Regions from separate parts of the Streptomyces sp. NPDC016562 genome, predicted to be linked through region 1. Evidence: predicted binding sites of a transcription regulator. Region 1 holds the regulator's gene; the other holds the start of a gene.

Region 1 (15,645 bases):
CAGCCCGTCCAGCGTCTCCAGCGGGCACTTGGTGCCCAGTGCGGCCGCCGTCATGGGGATGGTCACCGTGCAGTGCAGGTCGTCCCCGCGCCGCTGGAACGTCGGGTGCGGCAGCTCGTGGATCTCCACGTACAGGTCGCCGGCGGGGCCGCCGCCGGGGCCGACCTCGCCCTCGCCCGCGAGCTGGATGCGGGTGCCGTTCTCGACACCGGCCGGGATCTTGACCGTGAGGCTGCGGCGGGAGCGGACCCGGCCGTCGCCCGCGCACTCGGGGCACGGGGTCGGGACGACGGTGCCGAAGCCCTGGCACTGCGGGCAGGGGCGCGAGGTCATGACCTGGCCCAGGAAGGACCGGGTGACCTGCGAGACCTCACCGCGGCCGCGGCACATGTCGCAGGTCTGCGCCGAGGTACCGGGCGCCGCGCCCTCGCCGGAGCAGGTGGTGCAGACGATGGCCGTGTCGACCTGGATGTCCTTGGTGGTCCCGAAGGCCGCCTCGTCCAGTTCCAGGTCGAGGCGGATCATGGCGTCCTGGCCGCGCCGGGTCCGCGAGCGCGGGCCGCGCTGCGAGGACTGGCCGAAGAAGGCGTCCATGATGTCGGAGAAGTTGCCGAAGCCACCCGCCCCGAAACCGCCCGCGCCGCCGCCACCGCCGGAGGCGGACAGCGGGTCGCCGCCGAGGTCGTAGACCTGCTTCTTCTGGGCGTCCGAGAGCACCTCGTAGGCCGCGTTGATCTCCTTGAAGCGCTCCTGCGTCTTCGGGTCCGGATTCACGTCCGGGTGGAGTTCACGCGCGAGGCGCCGGAAGGCCTTCTTGATCTCGTCCTGCGATGCGTCGCGGCGCACGCCGAGAACGGCGTAGTAGTCCGTGGCCACTTACGACTCCGCCAGGATCTGTCCGACGTAACGTGCCACTGCGCGTACCGCTCCCATCGTTCCGGGGTAGTCCATGCGGGTCGGTCCGACCACGCCGAGTTTGGCGACTGTTTCGCCGCCCGAACCGTAACCGACCGAGACGACGGACGTGGAGTTCAGTCCCTCGTAGGCATTCTCATGCCCGATCCGTACGGCCATTCCCGACTCGTTGGCCTCGCCCAGCAGCTTGAGGAGCACGACCTGCTCCTCCAGCGCTTCGAGCACCGGCCTGATCGTCAGGGGAAAATCGTGTCCGAAGCGGGTGAGATTGGCGGTACCGCCGATCATCAGCCGCTCCTCCGCTTCCTCGACCAGGGTTTCGAGGAGGGTCGACAGCACCGTGGAAACGGTGCCGCGGTCCTCGGCCTCGAAGGATTCCGGAAGGTCCTGGACGAGGGGCGGCACATCGGTGAAACGCCGGCCGACGACGCGGCTGTTGAGCCGGGCGCGCAGGTCGGCCAGCGAGGTCTCGCTGAAGGGGCTCGGACAGTCGATCAGCCGCTGCTCGACGCGGCCGGTGTCCGTGATCAGTACGAGCATCAGGCGCGCGGGAGCCAGCGAGAGCAGCTCCACGTGCCGCACGGTCGACCGGGTCAGGCTCGGGTACTGGACGACGGCGACCTGCCGGGTGAGCTGCGCGAGCAGCCGCACCGTGCGCCCGACGACGTCGTCGAGGTCGACCGCGCCGTCGAGGAAGTTCTGGATGGCCCGCCGCTCGGGCGTCGACAGCGGCTTGACCCCCGCCAGCCGGTCGACGAAGAGGCGGTAGCCCTTGTCGGTGGGGATCCGGCCGGCGCTGGTGTGGGGCTGGGCGATGTAGCCCTCCTCCTCCAGCACGGCCATGTCGTTGCGCACGGTGGCGGGCGAGACTCCGAGCCGGTGCCGCTCGGTGAGCGCCTTGGAGCCGACCGGCTCCTCCGTCCCGACGTAGTCCTGGACGATGGCGCGCAGCACTTCGAGTCTGCGTTCGCTGAGCATGCGCACACCTCCAGCTGTGGTCCGTTGCCGTGTACGGCCGTGGTCGTTACTGCCGTGGTCGTTGGCACTCTGGGCGTTCGAGTGCCAGACATCCCCCGCTCAGTGTACGGCCGGGCGGTGAGCCCCTGGCAAGGGAGGCCCGCCAGGTAGCGTCGCCGTATGGACGTGCATTGGGAAGAGGCGGGCTGGGAACGGCTGACCGGACGGGCCGGCCGGCGACGGCTCCCGGTGTGGGACTGCACGGTGGGACTGGTGGTGGGGGACGATTCGGTGCTCCTCGTCGATCCCGGTTCGTGCGTCCGGGAGGGCGCGCAGGTGCGGGCCGAGGCCGAGCGTCTGACGGGTCGGCGCGTGACCCATATCGCATTCACGCACGGCCATTTCGATCACGTCCTGGGCGCGGCGGCCTTCTCCGGGGCCGAGGTGTTCGGGGCGGTCGGACTGGCCGCGCTGCTGTCGGCGGACCGCGACGGGCTGCGGGCGGACGCGGTGCGCCACGGGCTGGCGCCGGCGGAGGCCGCCGAGGCGGTGGACCTGCTGGTGGCGCCCGGGCATCCGGTGTCGGGTGAGTGGACGCTGGAGCTGGGCGGGGTGCAGGTGCTGCTGGCCAATGTGGGGCCCGGGCACACCGGTCACGACCTGGCCGTCTTCGTGCCGGGCGAGCGCGAGGTGGTGTTCTGCGGGGACCTGGTGGAGGAGTCGGGCGAGCCCTTGGCGGGCCCGGACGCGGTGCCCGGCCAGTGGCCCGCCGCCCTGGACCGGCTGCTGTCGCTGGGCGGGGACGACGCGCTGTACGTACCGGGTCACGGTGCGGTGGTCGGGGCGGACTTCGTGCGTGCGCAACGCGCCACACTGGCGGATCGTTTCGGCGTGTCGGGGGCATGACGCCCGCGGCTCTCCTAGTGTCGGCCGGATGCGCGAGTACTCCCCCGACCTGACCCCGCAGTGGAAGCGACCCGCGGCCGTGCCGCAGGTGCCGGCCGAGCCCGACCTGGTGGTCGAGGTGGCGGGTACGGACTTCTGCGGCGCGGTGGTGGCCTGCGAGGCGGGCACGGTGACCCTGGAGGACCGCTTCGGCAAGCGGCGGGTGTTCCCGATGGAGCCGCGGGGCTTCCTGCTGGAGGGCGCCGTCGTCACGCTGGTCCGCCCCTCCCGGGGCCCGTCCGCGCCCGCCCGTACGGCGTCCGGGTCGATCGCCGTGCCGGGCGCGCGGGCCCGGGTGGCCCGGGCGGGCCGGATCTACGTCGAGGGCCGGCACGACGCGGAGCTCGTGGAGCGGGTCTGGGGTGACGACCTGCGCATCGAGGGCGTCGTCGTGGAGTACCTGGAGGGCGTCGACGACCTCCCGGCGGTCGTGGCGGAGTTCGCCCCGGCCCCCGACGCCCGCCTGGGGGTCCTGGTCGACCACCTGGTGCCGGGCTCGAAGGAGTCCCGCATCGCGGCGTCGGTGACCTCGCCGGACGTGCTGGTCGTGGGCCACCCGTACGTGGACGTCTGGCAGGCCGTGAAGCCGTCCGCGCTGGGCATCGCGGCCTGGCCGGTGGTCCCGCGCGGCCAGGACTGGAAGACGGGCGTCTGCCGGGCCCTGGGCTGGCCGCAGAACACCGGGGCCGCCTGGCAGCACATCCTGTCCCGGGTGACCTCGTACCGCGATCTGGAGCCGACCCTGCTGGGCCGCGTCGAGGAACTCATCGACTTCGTGACGGCCCCATAAAGCCCTGTCGGCCGGGCAGGGCGTCAAGGCCGCTCCGGCACACGCTCACCTTCGGGTGACAGTCCGTGTACGGCGGACCACGCGGGGCAAGGGTGCTGATCATGATCACCACTGCCTCGTGGCGGCGCTTCGCCGTCGCCGCCGCGCTCGCCGCCGCCCTGCTCCCGTCCGCCTCCGCCCAGGCGGCCCCCGCGGCCTCCGCCGCGGCCGCCGCTCCGGCGAACTCCTGCCCGGTCGTCGAGGACCACCTCTTCGCCGCCGCCGACCAGCGGGCCGACCTGGACCGCATCACCCCGGCCCCCGCCTGGCGCACCGACTGCAGCCAGCTCTACCGCGCCGACAGCCGTCCGCCGTCGACCGTCTTCGAGGAGGGCTTCCACCCGAAGGACACGCTCACCGGGCAGTACGACATCGAGCAGTACGTCCTGGTCAACCAGCCCTCCCCGTACGTCTCCACGACCTACGACCACGACCTGTACAAGACGTGGTGGAAGAGCGGCTGGAACTACTACATCGACGCCCCCGGCGGGGTGGACGTCAACCGGACCATCGGCGACACCCACAAGTGGGCCTCCCAGGTGGAGGTCGCCTTCCCCGGTGGCATCGACCGTTCCTTCATCGTCGCGGTGTGCCCGGTCGACAAGGTGCGCAAGGTCGAGATCATGAACGAGTGCCAGGACAACCCGTACTACCGCCCCTGGCGCGAGAACTACCCGGGCTGAGCCCCGCCCCGGGACCTGGTCAGTCGACCAGGTCCCGGACCACCGCGTCGGCCAGCAGCCGCCCGCGCAGGGTCAGCACCGCCTGCCCGGCCTCGTACGGGCCGGGCTCCAGCAGTCCGTCCGCCAGGGCGCGGCGGGACGCCGCGAGCCCGGTGGGCGCGAGCAGCGACAACGGGACGCCGTCCACCAGGCGCAGCTCCAGCAGGATCCGCTCGACCCGCCGGTCCTCCTGCGAGAGCAGCTCGCGTCCGGCGCCCGGGGAGCGGCCCTCGGCCAGGGCGGCGGCGTACGCGCCGGGGTGCTTCACGTTCCACCAGCGCACCCCGCCCACGTGCGAGTGCGCTCCCGGTCCGGCGCCCCACCAGTCGGCGCCGCGCCAGTACAGCTCGTTGTGCAGGCAGCGCCCGGCCTGGGAGGTGGCCCAGTTCGAGACCTCGTACCAGGAGTAGCCGGCCTCGGCCATCACCGAGTCCGCGATCAGGTACCGGTCGGCGTGCACGTCGTCGTCCGTCATCGGGACCTCGCCGCGGCGGATCCGCCGCGCGAGCTGCGTGCCCTCCTCCACGATCAGCGCGTAGGCGCTGATGTGGTCGGGCCCGGCGCCCAGCGCCGCCGCGAGGGACTCCCGCCAGTCCTCGTCGGACTCGCCCGGGGTCCCGTAGATCAGGTCCAGGTTCACGTGCTCGAAGCCGGCCGCGCGCGCCTCGGCGACGCACTCCTGCGGCCGTCCCGGCGTGTGCGTGCGGTCGAGCACCTTCAGGACGTGCTGCTTGGCGCTCTGCATGCCGAAGGAGATCCGGTTGAAGCCACCGGCGCGCAGCTCGGCCAGGTAGGCCGGATTGACGGACTCCGGATTGGCCTCGGTGGTGATCTCGGCGTCCTCCGCCAGGCCGAACTCGTCCCGGATCGCCGCGAGCATCCGTACGAGGTCCACGGCGGGCAGCAGCGTCGGCGTGCCGCCGCCCACGAAGACGGTACGGACGGCCCTCGGGTCGTCGCCGAGCACCTTGCGGGCGAGGCGGACCTCGTCGATCAGGGTGTCGGCGTAGTTCTCCCGGGAGGCGAGCACACCGCCGGTGCCCCGCAGCTCGGTGGCCGTGTAGGTGTTGAAGTCGCAGTACCCGCAGCGCGTGGCGCAGTACGGGACGTGCAGGTAGAACCCGAGCGGCCGCTCCCCGGCACCCACCAGGGCGTGCGACGGCAGCGAGCCGTCTTCGGGCATGGGTTCACCGTCGGGCAGTGCGGAAGGCATACCCCCATTGTCCCGCACCGATCCCACCCCTCAGCCCCGCTGGCGCCCCTCCAGCCTCGCCGGCGCCCCTCCAGCCCCGCCGGCGTTTGAGGCGCGGGGTCCGGGGCGGAGCCCCGGCACACGGCCCGCACCGCAGCCAGCCACGCCCCGGCAGGGCAGGGTCCGAGGGCCGCGCCCCCACACCCCACCCCGCCAAGCCCGCGGCCGGCGTCACGCCTCGCGCGACCCCTCGTACATCTCCTCGATCAGGTGCTTGAACTCACGCTCGACCACCGGCCGCTTCAGCTTCAGACTCGGCGTGAGGTCCCCGTGCTCGACGTCGAGATCGCGCGGCAGCAGCCGGAACTTCTTGATCGTCTGCCACCTCTGCAGGCCCTCGTTGAGCGTCTGCACGTACGTCTCGATGAGCCGCACCGTCTCCGGCGCGGCCAGCACCTGCCCGTACGTCTTGCCCTCCAGCCCGTTCTCGGCCGCCCAGACCATGATCGACGGCTGGTCGAGCGCGATCAGGGCCGAGCAGAAGTTCCGGTCGGCGCCGTGCACGACGATGGTCGACACATACGGGCAGATCGCCTTGAACTGGCCCTCGATCTCCGCCGGCGCGACGTACTTGCCGCCCGAGGTCTTGATCAGGTCCTTCTTGCGGTCGGTGATGCGCAGGTAGCCGTCGGCCGAGAGCTCGCCGATGTCCCCCGTGTGCAGCCAGCCGTCGGACTCCAGGACCTCGGCGGTCTTCTCGGGCTGCTGGTGGTAGCCCTGCATGATGCCGGGGCCGCGCAGCAGGATCTCGCCGTCGTCGGCGATGCGGACCTCGGTGCCGGGGAGCGGCTTGCCGACGGTGCCGGTGCGGTAGGCCTCGCCCGGGTTGACGAAGGAGGCCGCGCTGGACTCCGTCAGGCCGTAGCCCTCCAGGATGTGGATGCCCGCGCCGGAGAAGAAGAAGCCGATGTCCGGCGCCAGCGGGGCGGCGCCGGAGACGGCCGCGCGCAGCTTGCCGCCGAAGGCCTCGCGGAGCTTGGAGTAGACGAGCGCGTCCGCGATCTTGTGCTTGGTCGTGAGGCCGAAGGGGGCGCTCGCGCGGCCGGTGCGGCGGTAGTTGTCCTGCGTGACCTTGGCGTACTCGCGGGCGACGCCGACCGACCACTGGAAGATCTTGTATTTGGCGCCGCCGGCGGCGCGCGCCTTGGCGGCCACGCCGTTGTACACCTTCTCGAAGATGCGCGGGACGGCCGCCATGTACGTCGGCTGCACGACCGGCAGGTTCTCGATGATCTTGTCGATGCGGCCGTCGACGGCGGTCACGTGGCCGGCCTCGATCTGCCCGGAGGTCAGCACCTTGCCGAAGACGTGGGCCAGCGGCAGCCACAGGTACTGGACGTCGTCCTTGTGGATCAGGCCGGTGGCGACCATGGCCTTGGCCAGGTACGACCAGTTGTCGTGCAGCAGCCGGACGCCCTTGGGGCGGCCGGTCGTGCCGGAGGTGTAGATGAGGGTGGCGAGCTGGTCGGAGGTGATCGCCGTGATCCGCTCCTTGACCGCCTCGGGGTGCTTGGCGAGGTACTCCTTGCCGCTCGCCTCCAGCTCGGCGAGCGAGAGCACCCAGCCCTCGGGGTCGCCCGGGGCGGCGACGGCGTCGGCGGCGTCCAGGACGACGACGTGGGCGAGGTGCGGCAGGTCGGCGCGGCGCTCGCGCGCCTTCGCCAGCTGCTTCGCGTCCTCGGCGATGAGCACCCGGCTCTCGGAGTCCGCGAGGATGAAGGCCGACTCGTCGGCGTTCGTGCTGGGGTAGATGGTGGTGACCGCGCCGCCGGCGCACATCACGCCGAGGTCGGAGAGGATCCAGTCGACCCGGGTGTTGGAGGACAGCGCGACGCGTTGCTCCGACTCCAGGCCGAGGGCGATCAGCCCGGCGGCGATGGCGAAGACGCGCTCGGCCGCCTGACCCCAGCTGAGCGACTTCCAGTCGTCTGTGGCGCCCTGGCCGCCCGCCGCGGGCACCGGGTACCGGTAGGCCTCGTCGTCGGGCGTCGCGGCGACGCGCTCAAGGAAGAGCGCCGCCACGCTGGGCGGGCGGTTCTCGAGATAGGTCTGTGTGTCGCTCACGACATCCTCCGGACCGGCCCGTGCGGCTGTGCGCGGGCGTAGGGCGCTTGCGGGGCGCTTGGGACTGGCGGGTTTGAGACGTGCCGGCTAGTGACTGGCGAGTAACCGTCGAGCAGTGATCAGACTAGAGCGCGCTCGGCGCGTGCGTAAGGGCCCGCAAGCGGCCGGTTCATAACGAAACAGGCCCCCGCGCCGGAGCGCGGGGGCCTCTTCCGTACCGGACGGCCGGGGGGCGGCTACTTCTTCTTGCCGCTGGACTCGTCGCTGGAGAGGACGGCGATGAAGGCCTCCTGCGGGACCTCCACGGAGCCGACCATCTTCATGCGCTTCTTGCCTTCCTTCTGCTTCTCCAGGAGCTTGCGCTTGCGGGAGATGTCACCGCCGTAGCACTTGGCGAGGACGTCCTTGCGGATGGCGCGGATGGTCTCGCGGGCGATGACGCGGGAGCCGATCGCGGCCTGGATCGGCACCTCGAAGGCCTGCCGCGGGATGAGCTCGCGCAGCTTGGCGACGAGGCGCACACCGTAGGCGTAGGCGGCGTCCTTGTGCGTGACGGCGGAGAAGGCGTCGACCTTGTCGCCGTGCAGCAGGATGTCGACCTTGACGAGGCTGGAGGACTGCTCGCCGGTGGGCTCGTAGTCGAGGGAGGCGTAACCGCGCGTCTTGGACTTCAGCTGGTCGAAGAAGTCGAAGACGATCTCCGCGAGCGGGAGGGTGTAGCGGATCTCGACCCGGTCCTCGGAGAGGTAGTCCATGCCGAGCAGGGTGCCGCGGCGCTGCTGGCAGAGCTCCATGATGGCGCCGATGAACTCGGTCGGGGCGAGCACCGTGGCCCGTACGACCGGCTCGAACACGTCCGAGATCTTGCCCTCGGGGAACTCGCTCGGGTTGGTGACGCTGACTTCCTTGCCGTCCTCCATGACCACGCGGTAGATCACGTTGGGGGCGGTGGCGATCAGGTCGAGGCCGAACTCGCGCTCAAGGCGCTCGCGGACCACGTCCAGGTGCAGCAGGCCGAGGAAGCCGACGCGGAAGCCGAAGCCCAGGGCGGCCGAGGTCTCCGGCTCGTAGACGAGCGCGGCGTCGTTGAGCTGGAGCTTGTCGAGGGCCTCGCGCAGGTCGGGGTAGTCCGAGCCGTCGAGCGGGTACAGGCCCGAGAAGACCATCGGCTTCGGGTCCTTGTAGCCGCCGAGGGCCTCGGTCGCGCCGTTGCTCAGGCTGGTGATCGTGTCACCGACCTTGGACTGACGGACGTCCTTCACGCCGGTGATGATGTAGCCCACCTCGCCGACGCCGATGCCGTCGGCCGGGGTCATCTCCGGGGAGGAGACGCCGATCTCCAGCAGCTCGTGCGTGGCGCCGGTCGACATCATCCGGATGCGCTCGCGCTTGTTGAGCTGGCCGTCGACGACACGGACGTAGGTCACGACACCGCGGTACGAGTCGTAGACCGAGTCGAAGATCATGGCGCGGGCCGGGGCGTCCTTGGGACCGACCGGGGCCGGGACCGTGGCGACGATCTTGTCGAGCAGGGCGTCCACGCCGAGACCGGTCTTGGCCGAGACGCGCAGGACGTCCTCGGGCTGGCAGCCGACCAGGTTCGCCAGCTCCTCGGCGAACTTCTCCGGCTGGGCGGCCGGCAGGTCGATCTTGTTCAGGACCGGGACGATCGCGAGGTCCTTCTCCATCGCCAGGTACAGGTTGGCGAGGGTCTGCGCCTCGATGCCCTGGGCGGCGTCCACGAGGAGGACCGTGCCCTCGCACGCGGCGAGGGAGCGGGAGACCTCGTAGGTGAAGTCGACGTGCCCGGGGGTGTCGATCATGTTGAGGACGTGGGTCTTGCCCTGGCCCTCGCCCGTGGTCGGCGCCCAGGGCAGCCGGACCGCCTGGGACTTGATCGTGATGCCGCGCTCACGCTCGATGTCCATGCGGTCGAGGTACTGAGCGCGCATCTGCCGCTGGTCGACGACACCGGTGAGCTGGAGCATCCGGTCGGCAAGGGTCGACTTGCCGTGGTCGATGTGCGCGATGATGCAGAAATTGCGGATCAGCGCCGGGTCGGTACGGCTCGGCTCGGGCACGTGGCTGGGGATCGCGGGCACGCAGTGTCCTGATTCTCGGTCGCAGTCGGAACTCGGAACGGAGTCTGAGTACTCCCATGGTCCCATGGACGGGGTAGTGCGCTCGGTTTGGGCCACCAGAAGCGTGGCTGGTACCCTGGGCAGCTGTGTCTCGTATGCCCTCTCAGCTGTCGAGGCACAATCCGAAGATCAAACTCTGAACCTGAAAAGGCTCTTTCGTGGCGAACATCAAGTCCCAGATCAAGCGGAACAAGACGAACGAGAAGGCGCGCCTGCGCAACAAGGCCGTCAAGTCTTCGCTCAAGACCGCGATCCGCAAGGCCCGCGAGGCCGTCCTCGCCGGTGACGTCGAGAAGGCCACCGTGGCTTCCCGTGACGCCGCGCGTGCGCTCGACAAGGCTGTCTCGAAGGGTGTCATCCACAAGAACGCCGCCGCCAACAAGAAGTCGGCGCTGGCCTCCAAGGTTGCCTCCCTCCAGGGCTGAGCTCTGATGTGATCGCCGGAACGGATCCAGCGGGCCCTCTCTCCCGCTCCTGACCGGCACCCCGCGCCGCACACGAAGCGTTCGCCACGCGGGTGCGGCGCAACCGAAGCAGTGACCGAAGGCCCCGGCCGCCACCCTTCCCCAGGGTGCCGGCCGGGGCCTTCGCGTTACCCGGGACGTCCGGGGCCGTTCCTAGGACCGGCGGGGGCGGGCGGCTCGGGCCACCGCCACGACGGCCTTCTCCAGGGCGTATTCGGGGTCGTCGCCACCGCCCTTGACCCCCGCGTCGGCGGCGGCCACGGCGCGCAGCGCCTCCGAGACCCCGTCGGCCGACCAGCCCCGCATCTGCTGGCGGACCCGGTCGATCTTCCACGGCGGCATGCCGAGGTCCCGGGCGAGGTCGCCGGGGCGGGCTCCGCGCGGGGCGGAGGCCAGCTTGCCGATCGCGCGGACCGCCTGGGCCAGGGCGCTGGTGATCAGGACCGGCGCGACTCCGGTGGACAGGGACCAGCGCAGGGCTTCCAGGGCCTCCGCCGCACGCCCCTCGACCGCCCGGTCGGCGACCGTGAAGCTGGAGGCCTCGGCCCGGCCCGTGTAGTAGCGGCCGACGACCGCCTCGTCGATGGTGCCCTCGACGTCCGCGCACAGCTGCGCCGCCGCGCTCGCCAGCTCCCGCAGGTCGCTGCCGATCGCGTCGACGAGGCTCTGGCACGCCTCCGGGGTCGCCGACCGGCCCAGCGCGCGGAACTCGCCCCGAACGAAGGACAGCCGGTCCGCCGGCTTCGTCATCTTCGGACAGGCGATCTCCCGCGCGCCCGCCTTGCGCGCCGCGTCCAGCAGGCCCTTGCCCTTGACGCCGCCCGCGTGGAGGAGGACCAGGACGATCTCCTCGTAGGGCGCGTCGAGGTAGGCCTTGACCTCCTTGACCGAGTCCGCGGACAGGTCCTGCGCGTTGCGCACAACCAGGACCTTGCGCTCGGAGAAGAGGGAGGGGCTCGTCAGCTCGGCCAGCGTGCCGGGCTGGAGCTGCTCGGGGGCGAGGTCGCGGAGGTCCGTGTCGGCGTCGGCGGCGCGGGCGGCCGCCACCACGTCCCGTACGGCGCGGTCGAGCAGCAGCTCCTCCTGCCCCACCGCGAGGGTGAGCGGGGCAAGCGGATCGTCGGTGGAATTCTTCCTGGTGGCCATCGCCTCCAGCATCCCACGCCGCACCGACAGTCCCCCGCGCCACCGCCCTCAGCCGATCCTTGAGAATGGTCGGGTGAACGTGCGACATGTACTCGTCCTGCCCGACCGCGACGCCGCCGAGGAGGTGGCCCAGGAGGTCGTCGACCGCTTCGGCCTGCCCGAGGAACCGCAGTTGGTCCGCGACGCGCTGGCCGGCGAGGACGACGCCGAGGACGCCCAGTGGCTGGTGGTCGTCGAGGATCCGCAGGAACGCCTGGAGCCCTCCTCGCTGGACGACCTCGCCGCCGAGTACGAAGGCTGGCTGGAGACCTCGTAGGAGCCGGGGCGTCCCGCGGTCCGTCAGGCCTTGTGCACGATCTGCACGTCCAGGGTCACTTCCACACTGGAGCCGATCGCCGCGATCCCGTGGGCCAGCAGCGACTGCCAGTTCAGGGTGAAGTCCCCGCGGTCCAGCTCGGTGGTGGCCCGGCAGGCGGCCCGCACCTCGCCCTCCATGCCCGTGCCCAGGCCCAGGTACTCGGTGTCCAGGGTGACGGCGCTGCTGACCCCGTGCAGGGTGAGGGCGCCCGCCACGGCCCAGCGGCTGCCGACGCGGTGGATGAACCGTTCGCTGTAGAACTCCACCGTGGGGTGCCGGGCCGCGTCCAGGAAGTCCCCCGACCTCAGGTGCTCGTCGCGCAGCCGCGCCCCGGTGTCGATGCTCGCCGCATCGATGATCACGTGCATGGTGGAGTCCTCCATGCGCTCGGCTATCCGTACCGCGCCGGCGAACGTGTTGAACCGGCCGCGGATCCGGGCCAGGCCGATGTGCCGGGCCGTGAAGCCGATGGACGAGTGCGCCGGGTCGAGCTCCCAGTGACCGGGCTGCGGCAGCAGCGGCGGTTCCACCGCGTCGAGGACGATCTCCGCGGTCCCGGGCTGCGCCGGGTCCCCCACGAGCGTCGCCCCGTGGAACGGCGCGTACCCCTCGGCCGTGACGGACAGCCGGTACTCCCCCTCCGGGACGGCGGCCGTGAATCCGCCGTACGGATCGGTCTCGCCCCGGACGATCCGGCGGCCGATCGGGTCGGTCACCTCGAAGGTGGCCTGGCGTATCGGCTGGTGGACCGTGTCGAGTACGCGGCAGCTGAGCAGACGCGCCGTCGGCGGAAGCGTCAGTGTCGCGGATGACCGCTGACCGGGACTTCCGGCCGTCTCCATCCCCCGTCGGCGACCGAACATGGTTGTTGCACCCCCGTGCTGTGTGGACTTGTACCGCTCTGGCGAGAACGAATTCGATCATGCTGTCGGGGCGGGGGCAAACAGGACGGTCCCGCCCGCTTCGACTGGGCCGCCCGCGCCGCCTCCGCGGCCTCTTGGCTGGAAACGCCCGCAGCCGCCCGCCGGTTCCACTGACCGCGATCGAGCCGTCGGTATCGGTGCGCAGTACGGTCGCCCCCAGGTCCCGCAGCCGGGCGAGCGTACCCGGGGCGGGGTGCCCGTAGCGGTTGGCCACGCCGACGGGGACGATCGCGAGCCGTGGCCGGATCCGGGCGTGCAGCCCGGGGTCCTGGTGCGCGGAGCCGTGGTGCGCGACCTTGAGGACGTCCACGGGGCCCAGGTGCGGGTGTTCCCTCAACAGGGCCTGCTGCGCAGGTGGTTCGAGATCGCCGAGCAGCAGCAGGGTCAGCCCCGCGCCCCGCACGAGCAGGGCGACGCTCGCGTCGTTGGGCCCCTCGGGCGGCGCTCCGGCGGACGGCGGCCACAGCACCTGCCACTCCAGCGGCCCGGCCCGGCGCCGCTCCCCCTGCGCCGCCCGCACCACCGGCACCCCGGCGGCGGAAGCGGTGCGGCGGACGAACTCCGCCTGCCCCGGCGGCTCTTCCAGGCCGGTGACCTGAATCACTCCCACGGAGCGGCCCTTCAGCACCCCGGACAGCCCTGCCACGTGGTCGGCGTGAAAGTGCGTCAGCAGGAGCATCGGCACCCGGTGCACCCCCAGGGCGCGCAGGCAGCCGTCCACCGCGACCGGATCCGGGCCCGCGTCCACCACCAGGGCCTCTCCCGGGCCCACGGCGAGTACGGCGGCGTCCCCCTGGCCCACGGCGCACTGGACGTAGCTCCAGTCGGGCGGGGGCCAGCCGGTGAGCGTACGGGTGAGCTGCGGTGGCCGCAGCACGGCGAGGAGCAGGAGCGCCGCGAGCGCGGAGCAGAGCCATCGCCGCCGCCGGTGGCGGAGCCTCGCCACGCCTACGACGGCCACGGTCGCGGCGGCCAGCAGCACGCCCCCGGTGAGCCCGCCCGGCCAGGGCGACTCCGCTCCCGGCAACCGCGCCCCGGCCCGGGCCACGGCCGCGATCCACCCGGCCGGCACCCCGGCGCACCGGGCGAGCACCTCCGCGGCGGGCATCCACAGCGGAGCCACCGCGAGCGCCGCGAAGCCCAGCACCGTCGCCGGTCCCGCCGCGAGCTCGGCCAGCAGATTGCACGGCACCGCCACCAGGCTGACCCGGGCCGCGAGCACGGCGACCACCGGCGCGCACACCGCCTGGGCGGCCGCGGCGGCCGCCAGTGCGTCGGCGAGCCGGGGGCCCGTCCCCCGCGCCCGCAGGGCTTCGCTCCACCGGGGGGCGAGGGTGAGCAGGGCCCCGGTGGCCAGGACGGAGAGCAGGAAGCCGTAACTGCGGGCCAGCCACGGGTCGTAGAGCACCAGGAGCAGAACGGCGGCGCCCAGCGCGGGAATCAGCGACCTGCGCCGCCCGGTGGCGAGGGCGAGCAGGGTCACCGCTCCACAGGCCGCGGCCCGCAGCACGCTCGGCTCCGGCCGGCACACCACCACGAACGCCAGCGTCAGTCCCGCCCCGCACAGGGCGGTCGCCCTCAGCGAGAGCCCGAGGCGGGGCGCCAGCCCCCTCCGCTCGGCCTGCTGCGCGCGGGACGGGGGCCCGATGAGCAGGAACAGCACCACGGTCAGGTTGGACCCGGAGACGGCCAGCAGGTGCAGCAGATCGGTGGCCCGGAAGGCCTCGTGGAGATCGGGCGGGACCCTGGAGGTGTCCCCGACGACCAGCCCGGGCAGCAGGGCCCTGGCGTCCGGCGCGAGCCCGGCGGTGGCCTCCCGCAGCCCGGCCCGCAACCGCCCCGCGAGCCGCTGCGCCCGGTCCGGGCCGCCGCTCACCCGGGGCGGGGTGTCCCCGGCCGGGCGGATCAGCGCCACGGCCCGCTCCCCGCCCCGCGCCGGCGCCAGCCGGGCGACCACGGCCACCCGCGTGGAGGGAAGCAGCGCGGCCCATCCCGGATGCCCGGCCAGTACCCGCACCGGGGTGCGCACTCGGGTGCTCTTCCCGTCGGGCCCGCTCACACGGGTCACCACCGCGTCCAGCAGCACCACCGGTGGCCCGCTCCCGCTCCGGGCGGCCCGCGGGTCGGAGGCGACGGTGAGCTCGGCGAGCACGCGGGCATGGTCCCGGGCCAGCCCCGCGACGGGCCCGGCGCGGGCCTCGGCCCGCTGGAGCCCGGCCACCCCGGCCCCCGCGGCCGCGCACAGCAGGGCCGCCGCCACGGCGGGGACGATCCGCCAGCGCGGCCCCGGCCGCCGCCCCGCCCCCAGCATCAGCAGCCCCGCGCAGACCACCCCGAGCCCCACCCCGAGGGCGGTCCGAGCGGCGGGCGCGTCCAGGGCGAGGGCGGCCGCCGCCCAAGCGGCCACGGCGGGCCCGGCGAGCCGGAGATCCGCCGGGCCCCGCCCCTCGGGCCCGTTCACGGCCGCACCAGCTTGCGCAGGTCGGCGAAGCGCCGCTCCCCGATGCCGGTCACCTGGCGGAGCTCCTCCACGGAACGAAAGCCACCGCGGGCGGTGCGGAAGTCGACGATGTGCTGCGCCAGCACCGGTCCGACCCCGGGCAGGCCGTCCAACTGTGCGACCGTGGCCGTGCCCAGGCTGAGCGGGCCGGCGCCCGAGCCTCCCCCGACGGGCCCGCCCGGTGGCGGCGGCGCCGGTCCGCCCACCCACACCTGCTCCCCGTCCACCAGCACCCGGGCCCGGTTCAGCCCGGTGGTGTCCGTGCCCGGGCGCACTCCCCCGGCGGCGGCCAGCGCGTCCTCCACCCGCGAACCGGCGGGCAGGCGCAGCACACCCGGCCGCAGGACCTTGCCGCTGACGTCGACGACGATGCGCACGGCGGCCCCGCCCGCACCGGCCCCGGCCCCGGCCCCGGCCCCAGGCGCCCCG
Region 2 (15,645 bases), on a different contig from region 1:
GAGACGAAGGAGGCCGAGAAGTCCCGCAGGTCGGCGTCGACGAAGCAGACGATGTCACCGCTGGTGGCCAGCAGCGAGCGCCACAGCACCTCGCCCTTGCCGTGCAGCGCCGGGATCCTCGGCAGGATCTCGTCGCGGTGCACCACCCGCGCTCCGGCGTCCGCGGCGACCTGCGCGGTCCGGTCCTGCGAGCCCGAGTCGACGACCAGCAGTTCGTCCACCAGGGGGACGGGCGGTCCCTCGATCAGCTCGCGCCGGATCGTCTCGACGATCGCGCCGACGGTGGCTTCCTCGTCGAGCGCGGGCAGCACGACGCTGACCGTGCTGCCTGTCGCCCGTTTCCGGTCGAGCAGCTGGTCGAGCGGTCGGTCGGCGGCTGACCAGGAGCGGTCGGCCAGCCAGCGCTCCACCTCTTCCAGCACTCTCGGCACTCCCTGTTTCGTCCCCTGTATGGACCGGTTTGTGATCCATCTCGCGGTTCGGACGGCTGTCTCAACCACCCGGCCCTTCGGTTACAGTCTTGAACAACGCGAAGGACCACCGCATGCCGGGGGTCCCCGCGAACAAACGCACCGGCGCGCCACAGAGCGCGTATGCCGGTGCCATACCGCTCATCCAGAGGGGCAGAGGGACACGGCCCGTTGAAGCCCCGGCAACCCTCCAGTCGGTTCTCGTGATGCGTCACACGCATCCCCGCGAGGTCCCCGGCTAGGGAAGGTGCCAATTCCGTCTCATGGCGAAGTGCGCCATGGGGAAGATGAGGAGAAAGGGCCTCGCCATCATGGCTGCACAGACTGTCGCCACCTCTGTCGATCTCGGACCTGCCACCGGCCTCTCGTGCCGTGAGTGCGGTACCCGCTTCGAACTCGGCCCCATCTTCGCGTGCGTCGAGTGTTTCGGACCGCTGGAAGTCGCCTACGACCTTCCCACCGGTGACCCCGAAGCCCTGCGCGCCGCGATCGAGGCCGGCCCGAACAACATCTGGCGGTACGCGCCGCTGCTGCCCGTCCCCGCGGACGTGGCGTCCAAGCCGAGCCTGAACCCGGGCTTCACCAAGCTCGTGGACGCGGCCAACCTGGCCAAGGAGCTCGGCGTCACCGGCAAGCTCTACGTCAAGGACGACTCGGGCAACCCGACGCACTCCTTCAAGGACCGCGTCGTGGCCATCGCCGTCGAGGCGGCCCGCGCCTTCGGCTTCACCACCCTGTCCTGCTCCTCCACGGGCAACCTGGCCGGCGCCGTCGGCGCCGCGGCCGCCCGGGCGGGCTTCCGCTCCTGCGTGTTCATCCCGCACGACCTGGAGCAGGGCAAGGTCGTCATGGCCGGTGTCTACGGCGGCGACCTGGTCGGCATCGAGGGTAACTACGACGACGTCAACCGCTTCTGCTCCGAGCTCATCGGCGACCCGCTGGGCGAGGGCTGGGGCTTCGTCAACGTCAACCTGCGCCCGTACTACGGCGAGGGCTCCAAGACCCTGGCGTACGAGATCTGCGAGCAGCTCGGCTGGCGGCTGCCCGACCAGATCGTGATCCCGATCGCGTCCGGCTCGCAGCTGACGAAGATCGACAAGGGTCTGCAGGAGCTGATCAAGCTCGGCCTCGTCGAGGACAAGCCGTACAAGATCTTCGGCGCCCAGGCCGAGGGCTGCTCCCCGGTGTCGACCGCCTTCAAGGCCGGTCACGACGTGGTCCGCCCGCAGAAGCCGAACACCATCGCCAAGTCGCTGGCCATCGGCAACCCGGCGGACGGCCCGTACGTCCTGGACATCGCGCGGCGCACCGGCGGTTTCGTCGAGGACGTCAACGACGAGCAGGTCGTCGAGGCCATCAAGATCCTCGCCCAGACCGAGGGCATCTTCGCCGAGACCGCGGGCGGCGTGACCGTCGGCGTGACGAAGAAGCTCATCGAGAACGGGCAGCTCGACCCGGAGCTGACGACCGTCATCCTCAACACCGGTGACGGCCTCAAGACCCTGGAGGCGGTGGCCGCGGACAGCGGGCAGACCGCCACCATCCGCCCGAGCCTGGACGCCTTCCGCGCCGCCGGCCTGGCGTGACCTGACCAACCCCCTGCTCTACCGGAAAGGCAGTAGCGCCATGAGCGTCAACGTCCGCATCCCCACCATCCTGCGCACCTACACCGGCGGCAAGGCCGAGGTCCCGGCCGAGGGCGCGACCCTCGCCGAGGTCATCGAGTCCCTGGAGAAGAACCACCCGGGCATCGCCGCGCGCGTCCTGGACGACCAGGGCAAGCTGCGCCGCTTCGTGAACGTCTACGTCAACGACGACGACGTGCGGTTCGAGGGCGGGCTGGAGGCGGTGACGCCGGACGGCGCCGGTGTCTCGATCATCCCCGCCGTGGCCGGCGGCTGCTGACCTCCGCGGAATCCGACGGGACGCGAAAAAACAGAATTGCCCCCTCCGCTAAAAGCGGAGGGGGCAATTCTGCTTGATTGGGCGCGGTAGAGTTGGGGAAGTCCCCTCCGCGGTTCTTGCCCGCCGCATATGAACGGGCCGCGTGAGGGTCGACATCGGGCCAATGTGCAAGCGCGGTATGGGGCTTTGGCGAGATATGTCGGGCCCGAGTTGCCCTGGAAGATGCCAGATTTTCACTCTATTTCAATGTTTCTCGGTGCCCAGAATTCTCGTCGGATTGACCTGTTGCAGACAGCACTCGCGCAGATACATTCAGCCTCGGTCGACGCGTTCCGGCGCAAGTTCTGACCCGGGAGCGCGAAGTGCGTTCCCGCGCAAGGGCCAGTAATAGGGGAGTTAGGCATGGCTCAGGGCACCGTCAAGTGGTTCAACGCGGAGAAGGGCTACGGCTTCATCGCGGTCGACGGTGGTGCGGATGTGTTCGTCCACTACAGCGCCATCCAGATGGACGGGTACCGCACCCTTGAAGAGGGTCAGCGGGTCGAGTTCGAGATCTCGCAGGGCCAGAAGGGTCCGCAGGCGGACATGGTCAAGCTCGCGCTCGGCTAGTCCTGAAGCGGTCGACCAAGACGAACGACCAAAGACCTACGAGGGGCCCACATCCTGGACACGGGATGGGGGCCCCTCGTGCGCGTGCCCGGTGCTGACGGGGGTGCGGCGCGGTCGACACCCGGGTGTTGGCCCAAGCCGCTTGCACTCGGAGGGGTCGAGTGCTAATCATTGGCGTTAGCACTCTCCCGGTGAGAGTGCTTAAAACGAGGACCGGGTCGGTGAGGCCCGCAGGGTCCGGCGGGAAGGAACCGCCGGGCACGCAGGCCGTCCGTCGCGGGCGCGGGCGCGGTCCGGGAGCAATCCACCGCTGTCCGGGAGGACCACTTCAGATGGCCAAGATCATTGCGTTCGACGAGGAGGCCCGCCGCGGTCTCGAGCGTGGGATGAACCAGCTCGCCGACGCCGTCAAGGTCACCCTTGGCCCCAAGGGTCGCAACGTCGTCCTTGAGAAGAAGTGGGGCGCCCCCACGATCACCAACGATGGTGTCTCCATCGCCAAGGAGATCGAGCTCGAGGACCCGTACGAGAAGATCGGCGCCGAGCTGGTCAAGGAAGTCGCCAAGAAGACGGACGACGTCGCCGGCGACGGTACGACCACCGCCACCGTGCTCGCCCAGGCACTCGTCCGCGAGGGCCTGCGCAACGTGGCCGCCGGCGCCAACCCGATGGCCCTCAAGCGTGGTATCGAGAAGGCCGTCGAGGCCGTCTCCGCCGCCCTGCTCGCCCAGGCCAAGGATGTCGAGACCAAGGAGCAGATCGCTTCGACGGCCTCCATCTCCGCCGCCGACACCCAGATCGGCGAGCTCATCGCCGAAGCCATGGACAAGGTCGGCAAGGAAGGCGTCATCACCGTCGAGGAGTCCCAGACCTTCGGTCTGGAGCTGGAGCTCACCGAGGGTATGCGCTTCGACAAGGGCTACATCTCGGCGTACTTCGCCACCGACATGGAGCGTATGGAGGCGTCCCTGGACGACCCGTACATCCTGATCGTCAACTCCAAGATCGGCTCGGTCAAGGACCTGCTGCCGCTCCTGGAGAAGGTCATGCAGTCCGGCAAGCCGCTGCTGATCATCGCCGAGGACGTCGAGGGCGAGGCCCTGTCGACCCTGGTCGTCAACAAGATCCGTGGCACCTTCAAGTCCGTCGCCGTCAAGGCCCCGGGCTTCGGTGACCGCCGCAAGGCCATGCTCGGTGACATCGCCATCCTCACGGGCGGCACCGTCATCTCCGAGGAGGTCGGCCTCAAGCTGGAGAACGCCGGTCTCGACCTGCTCGGCCGCGCCCGCAAGGTCGTCATCACCAAGGACGAGACCACCATCGTCGACGGTGCCGGTGACAGCGACCAGGTCGCCGGTCGCGTGAACCAGATCCGCGCCGAGATCGAGAACTCGGACTCGGACTACGACCGTGAGAAGCTCCAGGAGCGCCTCGCGAAGCTGGCCGGCGGCGTGGCCGTCATCAAGGCCGGTGCCGCGACCGAGGTCGAGCTCAAGGAGCGCAAGCACCGCATCGAGGACGCCGTTCGCAACGCGAAGGCGGCCGTCGAGGAGGGCATCGTCGCCGGTGGTGGCGTGGCCCTGCTCCAGGCCTCCTCGGTCTTCGAGAAGCTCGACCTGTCGGGTGACGAGGCGACCGGCGCCAACGCCGTGAAGCTCGCCCTGGAGGCCCCGCTCAAGCAGATCGCCGTCAACGGTGGTCTCGAGGGTGGCGTCGTCGTGGAGAAGGTCCGCAACCTCACCGTGGGCTGGGGCCTGAACGCCGCGACCGGCGAGTACGTCGACATGATCGCCGAGGGCATCATCGACCCGGCGAAGGTCACCCGTTCCGCCCTGCAGAACGCGGCGTCCATCGCGGCCCTCTTCCTCACCACCGAGGCCGTCATCGCCGACAAGCCCGAGAAGGCCGGCGCCGGCGCCCCGGGCGGCATGCCGGGCGGTGACATGGACTTCTGATCGACCCCTGGCTCCGGCCTCTGGTTGATCGGCTGTTCTCGTACCGAGGGCGGCACCCTCTCCTGGCGGAGGGGGTGCCGCCCTCGGGCGTTTTCCGGCCCGCTAGAAGCCGGTGGTGTCCAGTTCGAAGCCGAAGGGCTCCGGGACGGGCAGCGGCTCACCGAAGGACACCGTCTTGCGGGACCGGTACCCGTGCGGGGAAGGGTCCCAGAAGCAGGTGATCTCCAAGCCCTGCATGTCCACGACCAGGTAGACCGGCACGAGCTGGCCGTACACCTCCAGCTTTTCGTTCCAGTCGACGTCCTTGGTGGAGACGGACGTGAACTCGCCGACCAGCGACAGCGCCGCTCCATCCGCGTACAGCCCGTCCTCTTCGAACGCCGCCTCGTCTGCGACGTACAGGTCCGGCCCGTAGCCGCGTTCCGACGCTGCGAATCGGAAGAGGAAGGGCGAGGTGTCCGCGAAGTGCCCCTTCGGGACGTGAGCCTGGAGCTGCTCGCGCAGCATTCGCATGCGGCGGGAATAGCGCAGTTGCGAAAACGGCGACACGACGATCTTCCCCCGGATGAGCTCGGCCTTGAAGCCGTCTGGCGTGTTCAGCTCCGCGACCGTGCGCAGGAGTGTCTCGAACGTCGGCGGTGCCGCCTGCTCTATGGGTGTGGCCCGTTCGATCATGATCGTCACCGTCGTCCTCCGCGTGGTGTGCCGTGCACTGGGCGTGGGCTCCGTTCCAGGCTAGCGGCGTGTGGATGGCCTCGCCCGGGTGCCGAGACGGATACCCACCCCTCGGGGGGTTTTGATTGACTGGGGACATGAGCGATCTGTTCGTCAAGATCTGCGGGCTGCGGACCGCGCACGACGTCGACGTGGCCGTGGCGGCCGGGGCCGATGCGGTGGGGTTCGTGTTCGCGCCCGGCAGCCCCCGTACGGTCGACGCCGCGACCGCGCGGGACCTCGCCCGGCGGGTGCCGGACGGGGTGCTGACCGTCGGGGTGTTCCGGGGGCAGCCGGTGGACGAGGTGCGCCGGTTCACCGATGACAGCGGCGTACGGGGCGTGCAGCTGCACGGCGAGGAGGGCCCGGAGGACTTCGCGGCGCTGCGCGCCGGCGGCCGGACCCTGCTGCGGGCCACCGCCGAGCGCGTGCGGCGCTGCGGCGAGTACGGCGAGGACCTGCTCCTGCTCGACGCCCCCGACCCCGGCTCCGGCACGCCGTGGAACTGGGGCTCGGCGGACTTCACCGCGCCCGAGGGGCGCTGGCTGCTGGCGGGCGGGCTGAACCCGGGGAACGTGCACCGGGCCGTCGAGGTCACCGGCGCGTGGGGCGTGGACGTGTCCAGCGGGGTGGAGCGGGAGCGCGGGGTGAAGTCGCCGGACCTGATCCGCGCCTTCATCGAAGCAGCGCGCGGCCAGGACGGCGCGTAGGCGCCCAGGGCGCGCCTCAACACCAGGGGAGTTGGGAGCGGCGCCCCGCCGGGCGGCCGGCTAGACGGCTGCGCCGAAGGAGGACGCGCTGCCGTCCTCCTCGACCGATTCCACGAGCGCCGTCGCCCGCAGGGCCTCGGCCTGCTCGGGGGAGAGGCGGGCCGCGAAGCCGTTCAGCGTGCTGCGGTAGACGTGGATCGGGGTGAGCCCGTACGCCTGGGCGACGACGGCCGGGTCGAGACCGGGGCGCACGGCCACGATGTACGTCGGCCAGTCGGCGGCCGGGGCCGTCTGAGGGGCGGGAGCGGGCGGGGCGGTGGAGGCGTGGGCGGGCAGGGCGGCGACGGCGGCCAGTGCGGCGGCGGCGACGGCCGTCGGCAGGGCCCAGCTCGGACGAGTGCGCATGGGGCGAGGCCACCACGTGCGGCCGGGCCGGTCAACGACATCCGGGGGTGTGGCGGGTGCAGGGGAGCGCACCGGCCGTGCGCCCGCTGAAGTGGGGGCGGGCCGTACGGGTGATCTTGCCGGGGCGCGCCGCGCCCGCGCGGGCCGGGACCGCGCGGGGCGCGGCCGCGACGGCACGGGGAGGGCCCTCTCCGCAGCTTGTGCGCCTGGGCGCGTTGCCGAGCCCGCCGGACGATCCGCCGGATGGGCGGGGTGGTTCAAGCCGCGCCGGGGCGGCGCCCGAAGGAAGGGGTGGCCGTCCCCGCAGAGCGTTCCTCGCCGTGGGGGCGGCTCACCCATGCCGACCCTCCACCCCGTCAGGGAGTCCTTTCCATGCGCCTGCTCGCACGTCTGGCCACCGCCACCCTCCTCGCCGTGACCCCGGCCGGGGTCACCGCGGCCTCCGCCGCCGCCCCGGAGCCGACCCCGGCCCCGCTGGTCACGGCGGCCAACCCGGTGCCCGGCAAGTACATCGTCACCCTGACGAAGGGCCAGGACGCGGCGAAGCTCGCGAAGAAGCTGGGCCTGAAGCCGTCGTTCGTCTACACGGCGGCGATGAACGGATTCGCGGTCCCGCTCACCTCGACGCAGCTGACCCTCGTCCGCACCAGCCTGGGTGTGGAGAAGGTGGAGGAGGACGCCTCGGTCCGGGCCCTGCCGACGCCGACCGCCGGGGCGAGGCGCGCTCCGTCGAACTCGTGGGGCCAGGACCGCATCGACCAGAAGAGCCTGCCGCTCGACCAGAGCTTCACCACCCAGGGCAACGGCGCCGGGGTGACCGCGTACATCCTCGACACCGGCATCGACTACCAGCACGCCGAGTTCGGCGGCCGCGCCACCTTCGGCTACGACGCGATCGGTGACGGCCGCGACGGCCAGGACTGCCAGGGCCACGGCACCCACGTCGCGGGCACGGTCGCCGGCGCGACGTACGGCGTGGCGCGCAAGGCGAACCTGGTGAGCGTCCGCGTCCTGGGCTGCGACGGCAGGGGCACCTTGTCCGGGATCATCGCGGGCATGGACTGGGTGGCGAAGAACGCCAAGCAGCCCGCCGTACTGAACGGCTCCCTCGGCGGGGACAAGTCGACTGCGGTGAACGACGCCGCGACCGCCCTGTCCGACGCGGGCGTCCTGCCGGTGATCGCGGCGGGCAATTCCGCGGTCGACGCGTGCACCATCTCACCCGCGTCCGCTGCTCGCGTGGTCACCGTCGGCGCCTCCAACCAGTGGGACGAGGAGACCTTCTTCTCCAACTTCGGCCCGTGCGTGTCCCTCTACGCGCCCGGCCAGGCCATCGTCTCCGCGAAGCTCGGCGGCGGCAGCGTGGCCCTCGACGGAACGTCGATGGCCGCGCCGCACGTCGCCGGCGTCGCCGTCCTCTACAAGCAGGCCCACCCGACGGCGGCCCCGGCGGAGATCGCCGAGTTCCTCGACGAAGAGTCCACCAAGGACTCTCTGCAGAGCCTCAGCAAGGGCAGCCCGAACCAGCTGCTGTTCACCGGCGGTCTGTGACCCGTCAGAGCGTCGCGACGAAGGTCGCCCAGGCCCGTGCGTGGAACACCACGTGCGGGCCTTCAGGCTGCTTGGAGTCCCGGACGGGGACGAGGTCGGGGTGGCCGTCGGCGACTTCGAGGCAGTTGCCTCCGTCGCCAGCGCTGTACGTCGACTTGCGCCAAGTCGCCATTTCCACGCAGCTGCCACCGTCGCCACCGCTGTAGCTGGACTTGTGCCAGACGGCTACCGACAGGTCGTACTCAGGTGTGCTGGTCATGTTCGTATTCCTCCGCCACCGACTCGATCATGGCCAGGGACTCCCGAGGAGAGAGCGCTTGGGCCGTGAGGAGATCGTAGGTCAGGGTGTGCTGAGCCACCGTGGCCGGATCGTCGAATAGTTGGCCCATCCCGACGCCATCTACATACGAGAGTGGGGGAGCGTCGCTGAAGGACATCAGCTTGAGGGTGCCCGCCAGGCCCGAGTGGAAGCCGGCGCTGAAGGGCAGTACTTGCACGATGACGCGGTGAGACCGGATCAGGCTCGCGATGTGACGGAGCGCCCCTGCCAACACCGACGGATTCTCCCCACCCCGGCGCAGTACAGCCTCGTCGAGGACACACCAGAACAACGGGGTAGTTGGATCGCGGAGCAGCTCGGCCCTCACCATCCGGTTGGAGACCAGCTCGTCGATCGCCTCCTGCGTCGCGGTCGGCTGATAGGCGCGGCAGACCTCCCGAGCGTACGAGGCCGTCTGCAACAGCCCGGGAACGATCTGCGGCGCGTACTCCCGGATAGACGTCGCCAGCGCCTCCGCCTCGGCCGCGGCCGCGAAGTGGTCCGGGTACTTGGACTTGGCCGCCGCCTCGCAGTTGCGGGTGAAGAAGCCTCCCGTGCCGAGGATTTCGTCGATCTTGATGGCGTATTCGAGGTGCATCCGGCGGGTACCGGCTTCGAGTTGGCCGATGAACGAGCCGCTCACGAAGAGGGGTTCTCCCAACTCGGCCTGACTCATGCCGGCGCGCTCGCGCGCCACGCGGAGTTCGGCGCCGAGGAGGGCGCGGGGTGAGGTGGAGGGGTCGAGGTCTTTTCCTGCCATGGCAACTCCCTGGAACACGTGGGGTTGTTGCGGGTTTCGCATTGAAAGGCTAGCGAGCGGGTCGCCACTCTGAGTGTCGAAGTCGGATACTCAGAGTAGAAAGGTGACATGTCATGGTGCTCACGCCACAGGAGCGCATGCAGGCGGCTGAGGAGGCCGTCCAGCAGCTGAGGGAGTCCCTCGCCGGGGTCGGCGTCCTCTTCCCCTCGCTGGACGTGGAGCGGGTCTCGGCCGCGGGCTCGTACGGGCTGCCGCTGGTCGATCTCGGCCGCTGCAACCTGGACACCGCGCTCCGCCTCGCCGCCGTTCTGCACGAGCGGGCGGCCGGCGCGTGAGCGAGGCGGTGGAGGCGGCGGAGTTCGCCTTCGAACTGGGCTGGAAGCTGCGCGGGCTGGAGACGGCCCTGGTCGGCGGTGCGTGGCGGCGTAAGGGCATGGGGCCTGCCGTGCGCGTGCGGAGCGCGGCGGGCGGGCTGTTCACCGCCGTCGGGGACGACGGGGAGCGGCGCGAGACGCGGTCGGCCGAGACCGCGGACGAGGCGACGGCGCTCGTGCACGAGGCGTTGGGACTGACGGCGTGGCGGCCGCTGCCGCCTCCGCCGCCGGGGTGGCAGCGGTTCACGCTGGTCCACTGCCCGGTGCAGGAGTGCCCGGAGTACGAGGACGCGCGCTACGCGTCCCTCAAGGCGCGGCCTCCGCAGGGGTGTTCGCCCGCCGAGGTCGGCGGGTACTTCGCGCTGCGCTGTGAGCGGCCGGGAGCGCGGCTGCTGGACGCGGTCGCGGAGACCTGCCGGGAGATCCGGCAGGAGCACGGCCTGCTCATGAACGACCTGGGCATCGAGAAGCTGGGGGAGTGGGCGGCGGACGGTACGGACGGCTGGGGCGCGGAGATCGTCGGCCAGCTGCTGCTGATGGCGGCCGAGCGCGGGCCCAAGCTCGGCTACAGCGAGGACGACCTGGTGCGGTTCCTGCGGGCCGCGGCCGCGGGCCCTCGGTGTGAGGCCGTCACGGGCGGCTGACCAGGTCCGTGCGCAGGCGGGCGTGGAGGTGCTCGTCGTGCCAGCCGTCCGCGTGGAGGAGGGCGCCGCGCATGGTGCCCTCCAGGGGAAAACCGGCCTTGGTGGCGATGGCGCAGGAGGCGGGGTTGGCGACCGAGTGGGTGATGCGCACGCGCTGGAGGCCCAGTTCGTCGAAGGCCCAGCGGGCGATGAGGTCCGTGGCGGTGACCATGAGCCGTTTGCCGCGTCCGGCGGGGAGCAGCCAGTAGAGGATCTCGCCGCTGCCGCCGCGGAGATCGAGGTCGGCCACGCCGATCAGGCCGACGGCCGGGCCGCCGATGGCGGGGGCGATCGCCCAGATCGCGGCCTCCTCGGCCTGCCAGAGGCCGCGGAAGCGCGCGATGCGGTCCTCGGCCTCCGCCAGGGTGCGGTGGCCGGGGCGGTTCCAGTGCTGGATGTCGGGGTCCTTGCAGGCCGCGACCAGGGAGGGGGCGTCGTACGTCTCCCAGGGCCGCATCAGCATCCCACCGGGGAGGGCGAGCCCGGGCTGGGGCAGGGAGGACATCCGGCCGGCGGGCACGACCGCGGGTATGGGCTCGCAGGCGCGGAACCGGGCCAGGAGGGCGCGGCCCTCGGGGCCGTCGGGGCGGAAGGACTGCCGGGCCAGCTCGGGCGGGACGGCCGGGCCGTGGAGGCGGGCCTCGTGGCAGCCGAAGCAGAACCGCGCCTCGAACAGCGGGGGTTCGAGCGCGTCGCGGTAGGCGCGGATCGCCCAGCCGGGGTGCCGGCCGCAGGGGTGCGGCCCGCCGGGGTGTGGTGCGCTGCTCGGCAGGGCGGCGATCAGGGTGAGGGCCGGCTGCGCCTCGGCCGGGGACCAGACGGCGACCGGCTTGCCGGGGTGGGGTTCGTCGTGGCCGGGGGGCTCGGGGTCGACGCGTATGACCTCGAAGAGGGTGGCGCGGGCGAGGACTTCGGTGGGGAGCAGCATGGGCACAGCATCGTGCGCGCCGCTCCCCACCGGCCAATCGGTGAGGGCGGGGGCGGGCGTTTTCGGCCAAGGGGGGCTTCAGGCCAGGGCCGGGGATCTACGTCAGGACGTCAGGGCCGGGGCCTTGTCGGGTTCGGTCACCGTGCCCGGGGTGGGGTCCGGGTCGGTGTTCAGGTCGGCCAGCATCCGGCTGGTGAAGCCGAAGAAGTAGGTGGCGGCGAAGCCCACGAGGTAGCCCACGGTCAGGCCGCCCGCGTAGACGGCGACGGTGGCGCCCATGCCCGAGGTGCCGTCCAGGAGGGGGAACAGGGCCCAGCCGGAGGGCCCGATGGCCGTGGAGCCGAAGGACAGGCCGAGCTGGTGGAAGAGGCCGACGAAGGCGCCGCCCGCCGCGCCGCCCACGCAGGCGGTGACGAAGGGGCGGCCGAGCGGCAGGGAGACGCCGTAGATCAGCGGTTCGCCGACGCCCAGGAAGCCCGCGGGGAGCGCGGACTTGATGGTGGCGCGCAGCGAGCGGTTGCGCGGGAGCCGGTAGTAGACGGCGATGGCCGCGCCGACCTGGCCCGCGCCCGCCATGGCGAGGATGGGGAGCAGGACGGTGTGGCCGGTCTGGTCGATGAGGGTGGTGTGCAGGGGGATCAGGGCCTGGTGCAGGCCCAGCATGACGAGGGGCAGGAACAGTCCGCCGAGGACCAGGCCCGCGAAGGCGCCGCCGGTGTCGAGCAGGCCGTTGGCGAAGGCGCCGATGGCGGCGGAGGCCTCACCGGCCAGGAACATCAGGCCGAAGAGGGTGACCAGGCCCGGGATCAGGACCGTAAGGGTGGGGGTGACCAGGACGTCCAGGACCTCCGGGACCCACCGGCGGCACCACTTCTCCACGTGCACGGCGAGCAGGGCGGCGGCGAGCGCGCCGAGGACGCCGCCCTGGCCGGGGGAGAGGGAGTGACCGAAGGCGTCGATCTTGGCGACGCCGGGGAAGACGATGATCGCGGCGACCGCGCCGCCCAGTACGGGCGTGCCGCCGAACTCCTTGGCCGTGTTGTGGCCGACGAACACCGCGATCAGCGACAGGAAGCCGGAGGCGATGGCCGTGAGGGCCGGGACGACGGCGGGCAGCCAGCCGAGGTTGCTGAGCATGCCGCCCAGGCCCGCGATGATGCCGCAGCCGATCAGGGCGGGGATGAGCGGGACGAAGATGTTCGCGAGGCGGCGCAGGAACAGTTTGAAGGGGGTGGAGTTGCGTGCCTTCTGCGCCTCCTTCAACGCGGCGCCCCGGTCGGCCAGTCCGTCGCCGGTGACGGGGTGTGGGTGCGGGTGCGGGCGCGGGGCGGCGGGGGCGGCCGGTGAGCGGCCCTCCTCGACCAATGCCTCGAACTGCGGGGTGACGCGGGCGACCGCGCCCGGGCCCAGCACGATCTGGTAGGTGTCGTCGTCGACCACGCCCAGGACCGCCGGGAGGGCGCGCAGGGCCTCGTCGTCGACGAGCGAGCGGTCCCGCAGGCCGATGCGCAGGCGGGTCATGCAGTGCGCGATCGAGGTGATGTTGTCCGGGCCGCCGACCAGGGGGAGGATCGCGGCGGCGGTGGCGCGGTTCGGGTCCGTGGACATGGAGGGTCGCCTTTGCCGTAGGGGGAGAGGGGGCAGCGGGCCTGTCGGCCGGGGTCCGTCAGCCGCTCTGTTGGCCGGTCTGGGTGAGGGCGGCGCGCAGGTGGCCCCCCGAGGCGCTGAGGAGTTCGGCGGCCCGGCGGCCGTCGACACCGCCGAGGATGACGAGGACCGCGTTCTTGACCTCGCCGTCCGTGGCGCTCAGTGCGGCTTCGATCTCCTCGTCGGGTGCGCCGGTGGCCAGTGCCACGATGCGGCGGGCTCGGGCGCGCAGCTTCTCGTTGGAGGAGCGCATGTCGACCATGAGGTTCCCGTACGTCTTGCCCAGGCGGATCATCGTGATCGTCGAGATGAGGTTGAGGACGAGCTTCTGCGCGGTGCCCGCCTTCAGGCGGGTGGAACCGGTGAGCAGTTCGGGCCCGACGACGACCTCGATGCCGTGCTCGGCGGCGGCTGCGAGCGCGGAACCGGCGTTGCAGGACAGGCCCACGGTGAGCGCGCCGCGCGTACGGGCGTACGTGACGGCGCCGATCGCGTACGGGGTGCGGCCGGAGGCGGAGATGCCGATGACGGTGTCGTCCGGGCCGATGCCGAGCGCGCTCAGGTCCTCGGCCGCCAGCTCCGCGGAGTCCTCGGCGCCCTCGACGGACCGCACCATCGCGCCGGGGCCGCCCGCGATCAGGCCGATGACCTGGGCGGGATCGGTGTTGAAGGTGGGCGGGCACTCGCTGGCATCCAGGACGCCCATCCGGCCGGCGGTGCCGGCGCCCGCGTAGACCAGCCGCCCGCCGCGGGCCATCCGGGGCGCGATGGCGTCGATCGCGGCGGCGATCCGCGGCAGCTGGCCGGCGACGGCGGCCGGGACGGTGGCGTCCTCGGCGTTCATGGTGCGGGCGATGTCGAGGGTGGGGAGCCGGTCGATCTCGGCGAGTTCGGGGCGGAAGGCCTCGGTGGTGAGGGTGGCGAGCTGGGCGCGCAGTTCGGCGGACGCGGTCATGCGGGCTCCTGGGTGTCGGGGCGGCGGGTGCGGCTGGGGTGGGGGCGGTGGGGGCGGTGGGCGAGGGCCTCGCGGGTGGCGGCGAGGGCGGGGGCGGCCCGTTCGTACGTCCGCTGCGCCACGCCGACGTACAGGCAGTCGGTGACGAGGAGCTGGCCGGTCCGCCCGGACAGGGCGGCCGGGCGCAGCGCGGTCTCGCGGGCGGCGGGGGTGGTCAGGACGAGGTCGGCGTGGCGGGTGACGGGGCTGTCCGGGCGGGTGGTGAGGGCGATGGTGGTGGCGCCGCGTGCGGAGGCGGTGCGCAGCGGCTCGATCACGTCGTCGTCGTCCGGGGCGCCGGAGGGGGTGAGGGCGAGGGCCACGTCGCCGGGGCCCAGCTGGACGGCGCCGGTGACGGCCAGCTGCGGGTCGCTGGGGGCGTGGGCGAGCAGGCCGATGCGCAGCAGCTTCTGGGCGAGGTCCTGGCCGACGGGGGCGCAGGCGCCGAAGCCGTAGACGTCGACGCGGCGGGCGGTGGCGAGGGCGGTGACGGCGGCGGCCAGCTGGGTGAGGTCGAGCCCGGCGGCGGTGTCGGTGAGGGCCTGCGCCTCCGCGTGGGCCAGCTTGGCGACGACGTCGGCGAGGGGGTCGTCGACGGCTATGTCGGCGGTGCCGGCGGGCGCGGGCGCGGGTGCGGGTGCGGCTGCGGGCGCGGGCGCGGCGCCGGCTTCGGCCACGGATTCCGGCCCGGATTCCGGCCGGGATTCCGGCCGGGTGGCGAGGGCCGCCAGGGCCGCGAGGGCGAGGCGCAGGTCGCGGTAGCCCGCGTAGCCGAGGAGGCGGGCGGTGCGGACGACGGTGGCCTCGCTGGTGCCGGTGCGCTGCGCGAGGGCGGTGACGGTGAGCCGGGCACAGCCTGCCGGGTCGGAGGCGACGGCGTGCGCCACGGCCTGCGCGGAACGGGTCAGGGAGGGCGCGAGGGCGCGGACGCGGGCCGGGAGCGCGGAAGGGGGCGGCGGGAGCTGCCCGCCGGGGCCGCGCGGGGCGGGATCGGCCGGTTTGGACGTTTCCTTCGCTTTCCTGCTCACCTGTGAAATCTATTTTCAGGCGTGCGCGCGGGCAATCCGCCATTGGGTCGGGTCCACAATGGCCCCATGGACCACGCGACCCCCCTGGAACAGGCGCTGCATGTCGCCCGCGCACTGGTTCTCGCCGATCTCGCCGCCGGCGAGGTCGCCGAGGCCGATGTCGTCTCCCTCGTCGAGGACTCGGTCACGCACCGCCGGTGGTGGGTGGAGCAGTGGCCGGAGGGGGTCGACTATCTTCCCGGACTCGTCGCCCAGGACGTGCAGGACGCGCTGTTGCACAAGTACGGGCGCTGGCCGCTCTGCCCGGTCTGCGCCCACGGCGAGCCGCACGCGCTGGACGTGGAGCCGGAGCTCGGACCCGACCCGCACTGGGTGTGCTCGGAGGCGGGCGTGAAGGTGGCGGCGGTCGGCGGCCTCGGCCCGGTCCTGCGCCGGTGACCGTCTACATAGACCCGCCGACCTGGCCGGGCCACGGCCGTATGTGGTCGCACCTGGTCAGCGACGTCTCGTACGAGGAGCTGCACGCCTTCGCGGCGAGCATCGGCTGCCCGCCGCGGGCCTTCGAGCGGGACCACTACGACGTGCCCTCGTAC

The links. The regulator HrcA, encoded in region 1, represses chaperone genes, less so after heat shock. The targets are predictions, from matches to a motif close to TTNGCACTCNGNNNNNCNGAGTGCNAA.
Positions count from the first base shown of each region.
Region 2: the regulator HrcA is predicted to act here: its motif matches at 3,162-3,188, upstream of groL (chaperonin GroEL).

Region 1 covers NZ_JBIBRZ010000003.1:390,459-406,103, reverse strand. The annotation lists gene dnaJ (molecular chaperone DnaJ) at 1-876, opposite strand, end outside; gene hrcA (heat-inducible transcriptional repressor HrcA) at 877-1,893, opposite strand; gene ACF059_RS16920 (MBL fold metallo-hydrolase) at 2,053-2,778, shown strand; gene ACF059_RS16915 (DUF3097 domain-containing protein) at 2,807-3,607, shown strand; gene ACF059_RS16910 (ADP-ribosyltransferase) at 3,709-4,329, shown strand; gene hemW (radical SAM family heme chaperone HemW) at 4,349-5,581, opposite strand; gene ACF059_RS16900 (AMP-dependent synthetase/ligase) at 5,792-7,684, opposite strand; gene lepA (translation elongation factor 4) at 7,921-9,786, opposite strand; gene rpsT (30S ribosomal protein S20) at 9,984-10,250, shown strand; gene holA (DNA polymerase III subunit delta) at 10,443-11,435, opposite strand; gene ACF059_RS16880 (hypothetical protein) at 11,509-11,751, shown strand; gene ACF059_RS16875 (YceI family protein) at 11,775-12,656, opposite strand; partial or broken gene ACF059_RS16870 (ComEC/Rec2 family competence protein) at 12,802-15,027, opposite strand; gene ACF059_RS16865 (helix-hairpin-helix domain-containing protein) at 15,174-15,645, opposite strand, start outside.
Region 2 covers NZ_JBIBRZ010000006.1:399,002-414,646, reverse strand. The annotation lists gene ACF059_RS25500 (glucosyl-3-phosphoglycerate synthase) at 1-422, opposite strand, end outside; SAM riboswitch class I at 609-764, shown strand; gene thrC (threonine synthase) at 782-2,056, shown strand; gene ACF059_RS25490 (MoaD/ThiS family protein) at 2,097-2,375, shown strand; gene ACF059_RS25485 (cold-shock protein) at 2,778-2,984, shown strand; gene groL (chaperonin GroEL) at 3,317-4,939, shown strand; gene ACF059_RS25475 (Uma2 family endonuclease) at 5,042-5,614, opposite strand; gene ACF059_RS25470 (phosphoribosylanthranilate isomerase) at 5,752-6,363, shown strand; gene ACF059_RS25465 (protease inhibitor I9 family protein) at 6,424-6,768, opposite strand; gene ACF059_RS25460 (S8 family serine peptidase) at 7,141-8,319, shown strand; gene ACF059_RS25455 (DUF397 domain-containing protein) at 8,324-8,578, opposite strand; gene ACF059_RS25450 (Scr1 family TA system antitoxin-like transcriptional regulator) at 8,562-9,398, opposite strand; gene ACF059_RS25445 (hypothetical protein) at 9,512-9,733, shown strand; gene ACF059_RS25440 (hypothetical protein) at 9,730-10,416, shown strand; gene ACF059_RS25435 (GNAT family N-acetyltransferase) at 10,403-11,383, opposite strand; gene ACF059_RS25430 (PTS transporter subunit EIIC) at 11,486-12,991, opposite strand; gene murQ (N-acetylmuramic acid 6-phosphate etherase) at 13,050-13,985, opposite strand; gene ACF059_RS25420 (MurR/RpiR family transcriptional regulator) at 13,982-15,052, opposite strand; gene ACF059_RS25415 (hypothetical protein) at 15,119-15,490, shown strand; gene ACF059_RS25410 (DUF4031 domain-containing protein) at 15,487-15,645, shown strand, end outside.